Regions from separate parts of the Cytobacillus sp. MT66 genome, predicted to be linked through region 2. Evidence: predicted binding sites of a transcription regulator. Region 2 holds the regulator's gene; the other holds the start of a gene.
The links. The regulator LexA, encoded in region 2, represses DNA repair genes until DNA is damaged. The targets are predictions, from matches to a motif close to CGAACATATGTTCG.

Region 1 (8,084 bases), on a different contig from region 2:
CGCACTTGTTTTGACAGTAGCTTTAATTGCAGCTTCCGTTTATAAAGGGTATACAGATTCATTATGGCTAATTGTTGTAGATGCGTTTTCATTGACAGCTGGGTTTTGGTATTCGAACCGAATGAAAGAGCGTGCGCGGAAAAATTCTGATGAAAGTGGCCCTAATCTAAATAATTAGCACATGAAAAAAGCGTTCCTTCTCTTGATTGAAGGAACGCTTTTTATATTTCTTAAGCTGCTTTATCAGCTGCTTGGATGCTTTCTTTTTTGCCTAAGCTGATGACATATCCGATAATTCCTCCGATGATAGCAGGAACGGCGAAGCCGACACCCACTGAGAACCCTGGAAGAATCGCTGTAAATAGGTCGTTTACCGCTTGGATTGGAATTCCAGCAGCGTTTAGTCCGTCAACAATGCTGATAATAACTGTTAATCCAATTGCTCCTTGGTATACTTCTTTTCTCCCTTTGAATAGAGGATTTAGGAATGTTAAAGCCATTAAAACAATAGCTATTGGATAAAGCGCTACTAACACTGGAACAGAGATTGAAATTAATGTTGTTAAGCCAAAGTTTGCAAGAGCTGCACTGATGATGGTGAAAATAACTGCCCATTTTGTATATGAAATGCTTGGAACTAACTGGCTGAAATAGGCTGCATTAGCAGTTACTAGGCCGATGCTTGTTGTTAAACATGCTGCAATAACGATAACAGCTAAAATCACATTTCCGAAAGATCCAAAATAATATTCAGAAACTGCTGCTAATACAGCACCGCCGTTATCTAAAAGGCCGACACCTGCAACACTTGTTGCACCAAGATATGCAAGGGAAGAATAGATAATTGCTAGCAGAGCAGCAGCGATTAATGCTGCTTTTGCAGTGGATATCATGATTTCTTTCTTTGTTTTTGCTCCGCGGGTCTTCATTGTATTAACAATGATAATTCCGAATACAAAGGCTGCAAGAGCATCCATTGTTAAATAACCCTCTTGGAATCCTTTAAAGAATGCATTAGACTGATAAGCTTCTGCTGGTGCTTGAATGTCACCGATAGGGTTTGCAAAAACAGTTACGATAAGAATAGCGATAAAGATTAGTAATAATGGCGTTAAAACTTTTCCGACGACATCAACAAGCTTTGAAGATTTTAGAGAGAAAAATAAGGTAACCCCGAAAAAGATAATGGAAAAAATAATTAATGGTAAAGTCGTGCTTCCATCACCTAAGAACGGCTTAATTCCTATTTCAAAAGAAACGGTGCCAGTTCTAGGAATCGCAAAAGCGGCTCCGATTGATAAATAAAGTGCAACTGTAAAGATTACTCCGAAAACTGGATTAACGCGGCTTGCTAGTGCTTGCAGGTCACTTTTGCCAGAGAATGCAAATGCTAAAATACTTAATAGCGGAAGTCCGACCCCTGTTACGACAAATCCTGCATTTGCTGCCCATACATGCTCGCCTGCCATTTGCCCAAGAAGCACTGGGAAAATCAGGTTTCCTGCTCCAAAGAATAATGCGAATAGCATAAAGCCGACCGCTAAGATGAAAGTAGATGATCCTTTGCCAGACATAATGTTTCCTCCTATTTGTTTTATATTTAAATAACTTTTTGGCTAAATTGTTATAATGTTCTTACTATTCTGGTTACAAGTTAGCTATCCGTAAAAAGTTATTTAGTGTCCCTAGTATTATTTAGATTCAATTAATAGAAAAAGAATCTTGATTACCTTATAGTCGAAATATACCATATGAATAATAGGTATGCAATATATTTCTGAAAATAAAATTATATAAAAATATTAATTTGTTATTCTATTAACGTTGTGTTGTCATCAGATATCCAAAATATTGTATTTTTACAATTAGTTCAATATAATAAAAACAGTATTTGAACGAGTATCAGCCCTAATTAGTTATAGTACATGTAACTGTTATCATAAGAAGCGAGGGGGAGATATGATGCCGATACCTAACAACTTTTCTGCTCCTACACGAACGACAGCAAAGAATCGGGCATATTCTCAAATATTAGAATGGATTATTGACGGGACTTTGCATCCCAAAGAAAAATTGAATGATGCCGATCTGGCCCAGGCGTTAGGTGTAAGCCGGACGCCAATTCGCGAAGCACTGCAGATGCTGAGCTTTCAGGGATTTGTCGAGATGTTTCCTGGTGTTGGGACACTGGTTACATCTGTTAAGGAAGAGGATGTTTGTGAAATTCTTCCGCCGCTCGGGGCGCTTCAGGCTTTGGCAACAGAGATTGCTGCAGAAAAAATCGATCAGGAAACGATTGACTCGCTCCGCGAACTGAACCAGGAATTTGCTCATGCGGTAAAGACAGGTAATTCCTTTAAGGGTTTAAAGCTCGATGAGGCGTTCCATCGGAAAATTGTCGAGATTGCAGATAATTCCTATATTGCCAGCACAGTTTCAACCCTTCAGTCACACGTCTTTCGTCTTTACTTTCATAACTCCATCATTTTGACCTCAAAATCTAGTGATGAGCATGAGGCCATCCTGAAGGCATTCGAAAAGAAAGACAAAGCAGAAGCCGCACGCCTGGCCAAAATTAACATAACCATGGCTATCGATTTATACTATCAAAAACAAAACAGCCAAGAGTAATCAAGAAAAAACCTGCTGATAGAATTATTAGCAGGCTTTTTTGCGTTAAAGCATTGGGGGCCTGCCCCCCGATGGAGTGATGCGTTAAAGCGGTGGGGGCCTGACCCCCGATGGAGTGAAGCGTTAAAGCATTGGGGGCCTGCCCCCCGATGGAGTGAAGCGTTAAAGCAATGGGGGCCTGACCCCCGATGAGGTGGTGCGGTAAAGCGATAGGGCAAGACCGGCCTTTGAGACGAATATTCGTTCGCATATTAGTGGTTTGTTTTTCTTTGTTTGTGGTAGAATGTTTTTATAGAATCTAATGGAAACAAATCAGTATACATCGGTCCTGTTTTTGCATTCATAAGCTGATTTGAACGATAGAGTAAATGGAACGGGGGCTTTTTGATGAAGGACCAGTTTAAACTAGTGTCAAAATATTCGCCTCAAGGGGATCAGCCTTGGGCCATTCGAAAGCTTGTTGAAGGGCTTAGTGAAGGCAAGAAACATCAAACGCTATTAGGGGCGACAGGTACAGGGAAAACCTTTACGATTTCAAATGTCATCAAAGAGGTCAATCGCCCGACGCTGATCATTGCCCATAATAAAACACTGGCCGGCCAGCTTTACAGTGAATTTAAGGAGTTTTTCCCTGACAATGCCGTTGAGTATTTTGTCAGTTACTACGATTACTATCAGCCGGAAGCTTATGTTCCGCAAACAGATACATTTATTGAAAAAGATGCCAGCATTAATGATGAGATTGATAAGCTCCGCCACTCTGCGACTTCTTCATTATTTGAACGGAGAGATGTCATTATTATTGCCAGTGTCTCCTGTATCTTTGGCTTGGGTTCTCCGGAGGAATATAAGGAAAATGTTCTGTCATTACGTACAGGAATGGAAATAGAAAGAAATCAGCTGCTGCGCAAATTGGTTGATATTCAGTTTGAACGCAATGATATTGAGTTTCAGCGCGGTACCTTCCGGGTGCGCGGCGATGTTGTTGAGATTATCCAAGCATCTAAGGATGAAAAATGCATCCGTGTGGAATTTTTCGGTGATGAGATTGACCGCATTCGCGAGGTTGACTCCTTAACCGGCGAGATTCTTGGCGACCGCGATCATGTGGCCATTTTTCCAAGAACCCACTTCGTTACACGCGAAGAGAAATTGAGGGTTGCAATTCAGGGCATTGAGCAAGAATTAGAAGAGACCCTTAAGGAATTGCGGGAAAATGATAAGCTCCTGGAAGCGCAGCGTCTGGAACAGCGCACACGCTATGATTTGGAAATGATGAGAGAAATGGGCTTTTGTTCTGGTATTGAGAACTATTCCAGACATATCACTTTCAGGGAAGCGGGCTCAACTCCGTACACCCTCCTAGACTTCTTTCCGGATGATTTCCTTATTGTCATTGACGAGTCACATGTAACATTGCCGCAGATCCGCGGTATGTATAACGGCGACAAGGCGAGAAAAGAAGTTCTCATTAATCATGGGTTCCGTCTGCCGTCGGCGCTTGATAACAGGCCGTTACGATTTGAGGAATTTGAGAAGCATATTAATCAAATTGTCTATGTATCCGCTACTCCAGGACCATATGAAAACGAGCATTCCCCTGAAATGATTGAGCAAATTATCCGTCCGACAGGGCTTCTCGATCCAACGATAGATGTGCGGCCAATTGAAGGGCAAATCGATGACTTAATTGGTGAAATCCAGGAGCGGGTCAAGCGAAATGAACGGGTTCTTATTACCACTTTAACGAAAAAAATGTCCGAGGACCTGACCGACTATTTAAAGGAAATCGGCATTAAGGTGCAATATTTGCATTCTGAAATTAAAACGCTTGAGCGGATTGAGATTATTCGTGAGCTTCGCCTTGGTACTTATGATGTTTTAGTCGGAATTAACCTTTTAAGGGAAGGATTGGATATCCCTGAAGTGTCGCTTGTGGCTATTCTTGATGCAGATAAGGAAGGGTTCCTTCGTTCTGAACGCTCGCTAATCCAGACGATTGGCCGTGCGGCACGTAATGAGCATGGTCATGTCATCATGTATGCCGACCGTATCACAAATTCAATGGAATTAGCAATCAGTGAGACGAAGCGCCGCCGTTCCATACAAGAAGAATATAATACAAAGCATGGCATCACACCGAAGACCATTCAAAAAGCAATCCGTGATGTCATCCGTGCAACGCATGCTGCCCAAGGGCAGGAGGAATATAAACCGCAAACCAAGCTTAGCAAGCTAAATAAGAAAGAACGCGAAAAGCTGATTGCAACAATGGAAAAAGAGATGAAGGAAGAAGCCAAAGCGCTTAATTTTGAAAGAGCTGCCGAGCTTCGTGATTTAATACTAGAGTTGAAAGCGGAAGGATGACGTATAGATGGCGATGGAAAATCTGGTAATCAAAGGCGCCAGAGCGAATAATTTAAAAAATATTGATGTCACCATTCCGAGAGATAAGCTTGTTGTGCTGACAGGGCTTTCTGGTTCCGGAAAGTCCTCGCTTGCTTTCGATACCATATATGCGGAAGGGCAGCGCAGGTATGTGGAATCATTGTCTGCGTATGCACGCCAATTCTTAGGTCAAATGGATAAGCCGGATGTCGATTCCATTGAGGGCCTGTCCCCGGCCATTTCGATTGACCAAAAGACCACGAGCCGCAACCCTCGTTCAACGGTTGGAACTGTGACGGAGATTTATGACTATCTGCGTTTGCTGTATGCAAGAGTCGGGCATCCTACTTGTCCAAATCATCATATCGAGATTTCTTCGCAAACGATTGAGCAGATGGTGGACCGCATTATGGAATTTCCTGAGCGGACAAAAATTCAGGTGCTTGCTCCGCTAGTTTCAGGGAAAAAGGGTATGCATGTCAAAGTTCTTGAGGGAATCAAAAAAGAAGGCTATGTCCGTGTCCGCATTGATGGCGAGATGTTCGATCTTGGAGAAGACATTGAGCTTGATAAAAATAAGAAGCATTCGATTGAGGTTGTTATTGACCGTATTGTCGTTAAAGATGGAATATCTGCTCGCTTGAGCGATTCTTTAGAATCAGCACTGCAGCTCGGAAACGGAAAAGTGCTAGTTGATATCATGGGGCAGGAAGAACTTCTTTTTAGCGAAAATCATGCTTGTCCACACTGCGGTTTTTCCATTGGTGAGCTTGAACCGCGCATGTTTTCTTTTAACAGCCCTTTCGGTGCCTGTCCGGATTGTGATGGGCTGGGATCGAAGCTTGAAGTTGATGTGGATCTGGTGATACCGAATCCCGATCTATCCTTAAAGCAGCATGCGATTGCCCCATGGGAGCCAACGAGCTCGCAATATTACCCGCAGCTGCTTGAGGCGGTTTGTCATCATTATGGCATTGACATGGACATCCCTGTCAGGGATATTCCGGAGCATTTAATGGAAAAAGTGTTAAATGGATCGAATGGTGAGGAGATCTTTTTCCATTATGAAAATGATTTTGGGCAGGTAAGAGAGGGCTTTATTCAATTTGAGGGCGTTTTAAGAAATGTGGAACGCCGTTTTAAAGAAACCAGTTCCGACTACATTCGTGAACAAATGGAAAAGTATATGGCCCAGCAGCCTTGTCCTACCTGTAAGGGTTATCGTTTGAAAAAAGAAACGCTCGCTGTTCTTATTGATGGGCAGCATATCGGAAAGGTAACCGAGCTATCCATTGAGGAAGCTTATCAATTTTTTGAAGGGCTATCCCTGACCGAAAAAGAAATGCAAATTGCTAATTTAATTTTTAGAGAGATTAAAGAGCGATTAGGATTCCTGGTAAACGTTGGCCTTGATTATTTAACATTAAGCCGTGCTGCCGGGACACTTTCCGGGGGAGAGGCCCAGCGGATTCGCCTGGCTACTCAGATCGGCTCCCGTCTGACTGGTGTGCTCTATATTCTTGATGAACCGTCGATCGGTCTGCACCAGCGGGATAATGATAAATTAATCGATACAATGAAAAACATGCGGGACATCGGAAATACGCTGATTGTTGTTGAGCATGATGAGGATACGATGATTGCGGCAGATTACCTAATAGATATCGGCCCAGGTGCCGGTGTGCACGGTGGAGAAGTGATATCTGCGGGAACCCCGCAAGAGGTCATGGCCGACCCCGATTCATTGACAGGACAGTACCTGTCAGGGAAAAGGTTCATCACACTGCCGCTAGAACGGCGTAAAAGTGATGGACGATTCCTCGAAATCAAGGGCGCAAAAGAAAATAACCTGCAGAATGTTAATGTGAAAATTCCACTTGGGATGTTTGTGTCTGTTACGGGTGTGTCTGGCTCGGGAAAAAGTACACTAGTCAATGAAATTCTGCATAAATCCTTAGCGCAAAAGCTGAACCGTGCCAAAACCAAGCCCGGTGAGCATAAGGAAATCAAGGGGATTGAACATCTGGATAAGGTCATTGATATTGACCAGTCTCCGATTGGCAGAACACCCCGTTCAAACCCAGCAACGTACACAGGTGTGTTTGATGATATTCGCGATGTGTTTGCTGCAACAAATGAAGCAAAGGTGCGCGGTTATAAAAAGGGAAGATTCAGCTTTAATATTAAAGGTGGCCGCTGCGAAGCCTGCCGCGGGGACGGAATCATTAAAATCGAGATGCACTTCCTTCCTGATGTTTATGTGCCTTGTGAGGTTTGTCATGGGAAACGCTATAACCGGGAAACCCTTGAAGTGAAGTACAAAGGGAAGAATATTTCCGATGTCCTTGATATGACTGTAGAGGATGCGGTGAAGTTTTTCGAAAATATTCCTAAAATTCACCGGAAACTGCAAACGATATATGATGTTGGATTAGGCTATGTAAAGCTTGGCCAGCCGGCAACCACTCTTTCTGGAGGGGAAGCGCAGCGGGTTAAATTAGCTTCAGAGCTTCATCGCCGATCCACGGGCCGTTCACTCTATATATTGGACGAGCCGACAACGGGTCTTCATGTAGACGATATCTCAAGATTGCTGGTCGTTCTGCAGCGTCTTGTTGAAAATGGCGACACCGTATTAGTCATCGAGCATAATTTGGATGTCATTAAGGCTGCCGATTATCTCATCGACCTTGGTCCAGAAGGCGGCGACAAAGGCGGAACTATCGTTGCGACTGGTACCCCTGAACAAGTCGCTGAAGTGCCTGAATCTTATACTGGAAAATACCTAAAGCCAATCCTCGAGCGGGATCGCCAACGAATGAAACAGCAAATCGAAGACAAAGAAGCCAGCGTCACAAATGCATAACAACTAAATTTGAAGGCAGCGCCCAAGGCGCTGCCTTTTCATGTGTGTCCGAAATTATTAATGTAAATGCCGTAACCCTTTAACGCACTGCTCCATTGGGGGACAGGCCCCCCATGGATTAACGCTTTAAAGCTCTGGGGGACAGGCCCCCGGTGCTTTAAAGTGCGAAAGACTGTACATTCCCGTATCCATGTAAAAT
Region 2 (8,084 bases):
GCCAATGACACCATCTTTATCAATTGTGAACCTCATATAAACACTCCCTTTCAATTGGATTATGAATCCAGTATGTTAAGGAATGATTAAGAATTAATTTAGAAAAGTAACTTGCGAGTTATTTTTTTATTAAGGGAAGCTTGATCCAAAAAGTATGGGAGGTTCCATCTGTGTCCAGTCCTAAATGTCCTCTGTGAGCACTTATTATGCTTTTGGCAATGGCAAGTCCAAGGCCAGCGCCACTTGACCTTGTACTTCTGGATTCGTCGAGGCGGTAAAAACGTTCAAAGATTAGATCCTTTTTCTCAGGATCTATGGATTGACCGATATGAGAAAAGGTAATTAAATATTGATCATTATTAATTTGACCGGTAACTTCAAGTTTATCTCCAGCGTTATAATCAAGGATATTTTGAAAAATATTTGTAAAAACTTGCATCAGGCCGTTTTTATTACCCTCAATAATTCCAGATTCTATCTGAAAGCTTGTTTCTGAAAACTTATCTTCCATTCTCAAATGAAAAACTTTTATTGATTCTGATAGTGTTTTATCGATTTCGACATGTTCAAAGGGTTTTTCTAAAAAATAGACGCCATTATTCCAAGAATTGAGTTCAGTAATTAGTTCAACAATTCCTGTAATTCGCCGAGATTCCTCTAAAAGTGAGCCAAATAATTCTGAGTTTCCTTCAATCACCTTATTTTGGAGAGCTTCGAGATAGCCATTTATATTTGTTAATGGTGTGCGAAGCTCATGGGCAATATCTCGAAGCATTTCTTCTCGCTGTTCTTGTACCTTATGGAGTGTATCGGCCATGGAATTAAAGTTCTCAATAAGGTCCTTCATTTCACCTGAGGCAGCTATATGGACTTTTGTGGGGTGATTTCTTTCTTTAATTTCTTTGGCTGCTGAGGACAATTGCTTAATCGGCTTGATGATTTTTTTTACGGTAATATAGTGAAATAAACCCGCGATAAAAAATGCAAGGACACTAACTTTAAATAAATAGCCATCTAAGGTATGAACAAGGACCTGTCCAGTCATATCTTCTGAATTAACCAAAAAACAGGCATAATTTTTAACTGATAAGCCGGCAAAAAGGATCACGAGAAGGATTACAATACTATTTAAAAACACTAACTTTAATAGAAGGTTTGACTTGGAAACTTTTTTAATGGCCCACAAATTTATACCCCATTCCTCTTACAGTTTGAATATAATCTTTAGGTGTCTTTTCCTTAATTTTTTCACGTAGATGCTTAATATGAACATCAATGGTGCGGTCAGATACGGCTTTTTCATTATTTTCGTAAATATACTGCAAAATTTGTTCCCTTGATAAGATCTGATTTGCATGCTGCATGAAGGTGTGAAGAAGTTTAAACTCAAACTGAGTTAAGTTTATTTGTTCACCATTAATCAAAGCTTCTCCTTTTGCAGGCTTAATAGTGAAACCTGTAAAAGTAAGCTTTCCGCATCGGCTGGCAGTTCTTCTCAATACTGCTTCAATGCGTACCATCAATTCAGCAGGACTAAATGGTTTGACTACGTAATCATCTGCGCCTAATTTAAACCCTTTTATACGGTCTTTTTCCGTTACTTTAGCAGTGAGCATAATGATTGGCATTAGACTTTTTAAATCTTCACGCACCCAAGTGCAAATTTCTTCACCGCTAATACCAGGTAACATAAGATCTAATATTAAAATACAGGGATCAAGTATTTCAATTTTTTCTTTTGCCTCATACCCATCTTTAGCTTCAATGACTTCGTATCCTTCCTTTTCTAGGTAGATTCTAACGAGATTACGGATTTTTGCATCGTCTTCAACTACTAATACTGATTTGCCGATAAGGTTAGTGTTAATCAAGTAATCACCCTTTTCTAAAGCTGAAATAAACTATAAGCTGATAACCAAGCACTTATTTTTTGCATTTGCCCGCTTAACACTAGGAAACCAAGCATAATCATGACCATCCCATTAATAAAAGCTAATTTTGATAGTAATTTATTAATTTTTCTCATTGTCTTTAAAGAATAGGATATAACAACTGATATGATAAGAAATGGAATAGCCATTCCAATTGAATAGGCAGCTAAAAGAAAGATCCCTTGAGTAAGAGTATCCGATGAACTTGCTAATAATAGTATGGATGATAAAGCAAGTCCCACACAAGGAGACCACCCGCTGGCAAAAGCCATCCCAAGTAATATTGAACTAAATATGCTTTTGGATTTTTGTTTAGGCTGAAATCTTTTTTCTTTCATGAGAAACTTAAATTTCAGCAATCCAGCCATCTGCAGACCAAATACGATAATTAGTAAACCCGCAATCTGCATAATTATTAACCGATACTCCATTAATAACTTTCCAATAAAACTGGCAGAAGCTCCAAGTGCAATAAAAATAATACTAAAACCAATGATAAAGCCCATAGATCGAAAATAAAGTTTTGAACGGTTGATTTCAAGCTTTGAGTCCTCAATTTTTCCGCCTGTTAAATGGGTGATATAGGCAGGCAAGAGGGGAAACACACAGGGAGAGAAAAAAGACAGCACTCCGCCAGCTAATGCAAAATATATTCCAATATCATTCATAGTCCTCACTCCTTCTATAGTTATTTTAAAAATGGTTTGTTAAAGTTTGATTAAGATAATCAAGTTCATCCATGTCATTTACATATAAAAGGGATCTGAATAGAATAGGACTATTTTGCTTTTGCTTTAATAGAGGGGCATATAATTCATTAAACGGCAGTAATAATACCTATACTCCAGGTGGAAGGATTAGCATGATAAGCAAGCCTTTTGTAAAATTGGATATAAAAAAAGGGATGCTAGATGCATCCCTTTTTTCTAGTGAATATGACGATATACCCCGATAACCTTCCCTAAAATGGAGACATTCCGAAGAATAATAGGTTCCATTGTGGAGTTTTCAGGCTGAAGTCTGATCCACTCCTTTTCTTTGAAAAAACGCTTGACCGTAGCTTCATCGTCCTCGGTCATTGCAACGATGATTTCTCCGTTATTGGCCGTGCTTTGCTGCTTGACTATAACATAATCTCCATCTAGTATTCCTGCTTCAATCATACTTTCACCCATGACTTCAAGCATGAAAATTTGTTCGTCCGATGGAGCGAATCTTTCCGGAAGCGGGAAGTACTCCTCGACATTTTCAATTGCTGTAATAGGCTGTCCAGCTGTTACTTTTCCTACGATCGGGACATTAATTACACGATAATCTGGTATTTGCTGAGGATCTTCTAAATCTAGTATTTCAATTGCCCGCGGCTTCGTGGGGTCCCTGCGGATTAATCCTTTGCTTTCAAGTCTTGAAAGATGACCGTGAACCGTGGAGCTAGAGGCAAGTCCGACAGCTTCCCCAATTTCTCTGACAGAAGGCGGATAGCCCTTTAGCTTAACCTCTTCTTTAATAAAATCTAATATATCCTGCTGCCTTTTAGATAACTTAACCATCGCATTACACCTCGGCTGTTTTTCTTACCATAAGTATAGCATCTTTTACCAAACAGTACAAACATAAGTTCGAATTTTTCTTGACACAAAACAAATGTTCTGGTTAAAATAAAAATATAAAAAGCGAACGTATATTCCGTATGAGGTGAAGATAATGAAATATTTATGGAACAAATACTCTTATACTATTGTTTTATTTGCCATCAGTCTATTAGCTGCATTTATGCTTTCCCTTCAAATAGATAGCCCGGAGAGTGAAAATTATATTAAAATTACTGTTAACGAAGGCGATTCTCTTTGGAAAATTGCTGAAGAATATTCAAATGAACATACATTAGCCATTAATGACTTTATTCACTGGGTTCAAAACAATAATGGTATTGCAGATGGAAGAATTTATCCAGGCGAAGAGATCATTATACCGGTAATTCAAGTAAATGAGACCCGGACAGAACTGGCAAGCTTAAAATAATAATTTATAGAAGGGGACTACATGAAAGCAATTATTTACTGCCGTGTCAGCACAACAAAAGAATCACAAGAAACATCATTAGCTAGGCAGGAAGAAGAGTTAAACAAATTGGCCAGCCAAATGGACTTTCAAATCATTAAAATTATCCGCGAACAGGCAAGCGGCTATGATTTAGAACGGGAAGGAATACTTGAGCTTCTCTCGATAATAAAGGAACAGAAAATTAATGCAGTACTAATACAAGATGAAACGAGACTTGGCAGGGGAAATGCAAAAATCGCCATTCTCCACTGTATTTTAAAAGAAGGTGTACAGCTATATACCATTTCTCATCATGGCGAGCTGCTGCTTTCCGATTCTGATTCCATGGTATTAAATATAGTTAGTATGGTAGAGGAGTATCAAAGAAAGCTGCATAATATAAAAATTAAACGAGGGATGAAAAGAGCTGTCAGAAATGGCTATAAACCTGAAAGAAACCTTTCCAATTTAGGTATTCACTCTGGACGTGAAAGGATTGAAGCACCTATCGAAGAAATCATCAGGCTCCGGCAGAATGGTCTGACATTCGCTGAAATAGCCGCTACACTAAGAGGTTTTGGATATGTGATATCCAAAGCAACTGTACATAGAAGATATCAGGAATATACAGCTTCATCTATAGAATAAAAGCAGATCATTCTCTTCAAATCAGGTTAAGTTTCTTGTAAATATCACTCTTTTCTAGTAACATGACCTTGAGTAAATCTGCGAGAACGATTTGCTCTAAGTAATTCTAGAATAAGGAGCTTGAAAATGCTGCCAAAAACCAAACTTGATCGTATTAATTTTCTGGCAAAGAAGGCTAAGGAATCAGGGCTAACAAAAGAAGAAGCGAAAGAGCAATCTGCCCTGCGCAGAGAATATTTAGAAACATTTCGTTCCTCCATGCTAACCACCTTAAAAGGGGTAACCATAATTGATCCAAATGGACAAGATGTTACACCTCAAAAGTTAAAAAATATCCAAAAGAAAAATTTACATTAATTAATAGAAGGGATACATGCATTTGTATGCCCTTTTTACATATTTAGATACCTTTTAGATAATATTACTAGACAAACCGACTTTTTTTGCAAAATTTGATACAATTTGTTGTATTAGGCAAAGGCTGCCTATAATATTAAAGAGTAATTATTACTCGCGGAGGGATTGGACAAAATGTTTGATCAAAATGATGCTTTATCGATAAGTTCTATTAGGACATTATCTATTGATGCAATTGAAAAGGCAAATTCCGGTCATCCTGGAATGCCTATGGGTGCAGCGCCGATGGCATATGCACTTTGGACAAGGTTTATGAACCATAATCCGAAAAATCCTAAGTGGTTTAACCGTGATCGTTTTGTACTTTCAGCTGGTCATGGTTCCATGCTATTATACAGCCTTCTTCATCTTTCTGGTTATGATGTTTCAATGGAAGATATTAAGGAATTCAGACAGTGGGGAAGCAAAACACCGGGACACCCAGAGTACGGCCATACACCAGGCGTTGATGCTACAACAGGTCCCCTTGGACAAGGCATTGCCATGTCAGTGGGAATGGCGATGGCTGAACGTCATTTAGCAGCCGTTTATAATAAAGAAGGCTTTCCGCTAGTTGACCACTATACATACAGCATTTGCGGAGATGGAGATTTGATGGAAGGGGTATCTGCAGAAGCTGCATCACTTGCAGGGCATTTAAAGCTTGGCAGATTAATCGTTCTATATGATTCAAATGATATCTCACTTGATGGCGATTTAAATAAATCCTTCTCTGAAAGTGTTGAACAGCGTTTTAAGTCTTACGGATGGCAATACTTGCGTGTTGAGGATGGAAATGATCTATCCGAAATCTCAAAAGCCATTGAAGAGGCCAAAGCAGATGAAAATCGTCCTGCGATGATTGAAGTAAGAACGATTATTGGCTATGGCTCACCGAATAAATCTGGTAAATCTGATGTACACGGTGCTCCGCTTGGTGCAGACGAATTAAAGTTAACCAAGGAATCTTATAATTGGACCTTCGATCAAGACTTCCATGTGCCTGAAGAAGTATACGAGCAATTTAGGAAACATGTGGCAGAAAAAGGTGCTAAGACGGAACAAGAGTGGAACGACTTATTCTCGCAATATAAGGATAAGCACCCGGAACTTGCTTCCCAGCTAGAACTTGCAATCAATGGCAGCCTTCCAGAAGGCTGGGATAAGGACATTCCAGTATATGAAGAAGGAAAAAGCCTTGCTTCCCGTGCATCTTCCGGTGAAGCACTAAATGCAATCGCCAAGAATCTTCCTTTCTTCATTGGGGGATCTGCAGATCTTGCTGGCTCCAACAAAACAACCATTAAAGGCGGGGGAGATTATTCACCTGAAGCCTTTGATGGCAAAAATATTTGGTTTGGTGTGCGTGAATTTGCCATGGGAGCAGCCCTTAATGGAATGGCGCTGCATGGCGGGTTAAAAGTATTTGGCGGAACATTCTTTGTCTTCTCTGATTATTTGCGTCCAGCTGTAAGACTTGCTGCGTTAATGGGACTTCCAGTTACTTATGTATTTACACATGATAGTATCGCTGTTGGTGAAGACGGACCGACACATGAACCAATTGAGCAGATTGCCTCTCTTCGTGCAATGCCGAATCTTTCCGTCATTCGTCCGGCTGACGGAAATGAAACAGCAGCAGCTTGGAAATTAGCAGTTGAATCAACAGACAAACCAACTGCTTTAGTATTAACACGTCAGAACTTGCCAACACTTAGCGGTACTGATGCAAGAGCCTATGAAGGTGTTTCAAAAGGTGCATATGTGGTTTCACCGGCAAGCAGCGGAGAAGCTGATGCTTTATTAATTGCTTCCGGCTCTGAGGTTAATTTAGCTGTTGCTGCACAGAAGGCTTTAGAAGCAGAAGGTATTCAAGCATCGGTTGTTAGCATGCCGTCATGGGATCGTTTTGAGGCACAATCGAAAGAATATAAAGAAAGTGTTCTTCCGAAAACTGTGAAAAAACGCTTGGCTATTGAAATGGGTTCTTCCCTTGGCTGGCATCGGTATGCCGGAGATGAGGGAGATGTGTTAGCGATCGATCAATTCGGTGCATCTGCTCCAGGCGAAAAAATCATCGAAGAATACGGCTTTACCGTTGCTAATGTAGTGAACCGTGTAAAACAATTGTTGAATAACTAAGATACTTTTCAGGGGAGAGTCTAAAAAGGGACTCTCCCTTTTGTTAGGCTAACATAAAACTGAATCCTCCTATTGGTCATACTTCTATTTTTCGACAAAATTAGCGAAAGTTTTTGACACCTTCAGACACAATCTTTAAATCCGCTTCTTTATAATGGGAAGAAAGGGGTTTGTCCAAAGAGGAGAGGTTTGAATGAGGGCCTATCAGTTATACTTAATTGAAGAAGAATTCGCTACCCATTACTTTGGCAGGGAAAGAATGTTTTTTCAGTTATTCGATGAATTTGAAAAATCAAATGGCTATTTGAAAAACATTCTATTAAAACAAATTCAATTTATTACTAAACCGATACCAGCATTGAGACTTCATCAATATATAAATCAGCAGCTATATCATCAAAAAGGTTTTTTGTACGAAAATGGGACATACTATATAGAAATGGGAAAAAGAAGCAGAGCTAGGCTTGAAATAAAAGATAAATGTCTCATCTTAGAGGCCTCGGGCAGTTATGAAGCAGAAACGATCTTTTTTGAGGTCTTAAGAAAAGCAGAATCTTCCTTTCTGGCCATTGATTTAAAGCATCATCGCTACGGGTGGCTAAAACCAATCAAAGAAAGGAAATTCGTATAAAAATGAGAGATTTTTTTCAAAGCAAATATTGTATAATATCCTTTGGTCTAGTACACTGAATGATAGACAACACGAAGGAGGAAAAATTGAATGTGGACTTATATTCTAGTTGGTATTCTGGCTTTGCTTGCCGGTGTAGCACTAGGATTTTTCATTGCTCGTAAATACATGATGAGCTACCTAAAGAAAAATCCGCCAATTAATGAACAAATGTTAAAAATGATGATGATGCAAATGGGCATGAAGCCATCGCAAAAGAAAATCAATCAAATGATGCAGGCTATGAATAAGCA

Region 1: uvrB (excinuclease ABC subunit UvrB) is a predicted target of LexA. The motif match lies at 2,865-2,878, and genes of this name have one in related genera.

Annotation. Positions count from the first base shown of each region.
Region 1 is NZ_JBXAFB010000006.1:131,711-139,794, forward strand. It holds gene AC1Q59_RS12660 (CsbA family protein) at 1-178, shown strand, start outside; gene brnQ (branched-chain amino acid transport system II carrier protein) at 231-1,574, opposite strand; gene AC1Q59_RS12670 (GntR family transcriptional regulator) at 1,960-2,631, shown strand; gene uvrB (excinuclease ABC subunit UvrB) at 3,019-4,998, shown strand; gene uvrA (excinuclease ABC subunit UvrA) at 5,006-7,885, shown strand.
Region 2 is NZ_JBXAFB010000003.1:139,016-147,099, reverse strand. It holds gene AC1Q59_RS06685 (OsmC family protein) at 1-36, opposite strand, end outside; gene AC1Q59_RS06680 (HAMP domain-containing sensor histidine kinase) at 119-1,186, opposite strand; gene AC1Q59_RS06675 (response regulator transcription factor) at 1,173-1,871, opposite strand; gene AC1Q59_RS06670 (cytochrome c biogenesis CcdA family protein) at 1,886-2,599, opposite strand; gene lexA (transcriptional repressor LexA) at 2,858-3,481, opposite strand; gene yneA (cell division suppressor protein YneA) at 3,636-3,953, shown strand; gene AC1Q59_RS06655 (YneB family resolvase-like protein) at 3,975-4,622, shown strand; gene AC1Q59_RS06650 (DUF896 domain-containing protein) at 4,749-4,979, shown strand; gene tkt (transketolase) at 5,154-7,160, shown strand; gene sirA (sporulation inhibitor of replication protein SirA) at 7,354-7,791, shown strand; gene AC1Q59_RS06635 (YneF family protein) at 7,882-8,084, shown strand, end outside.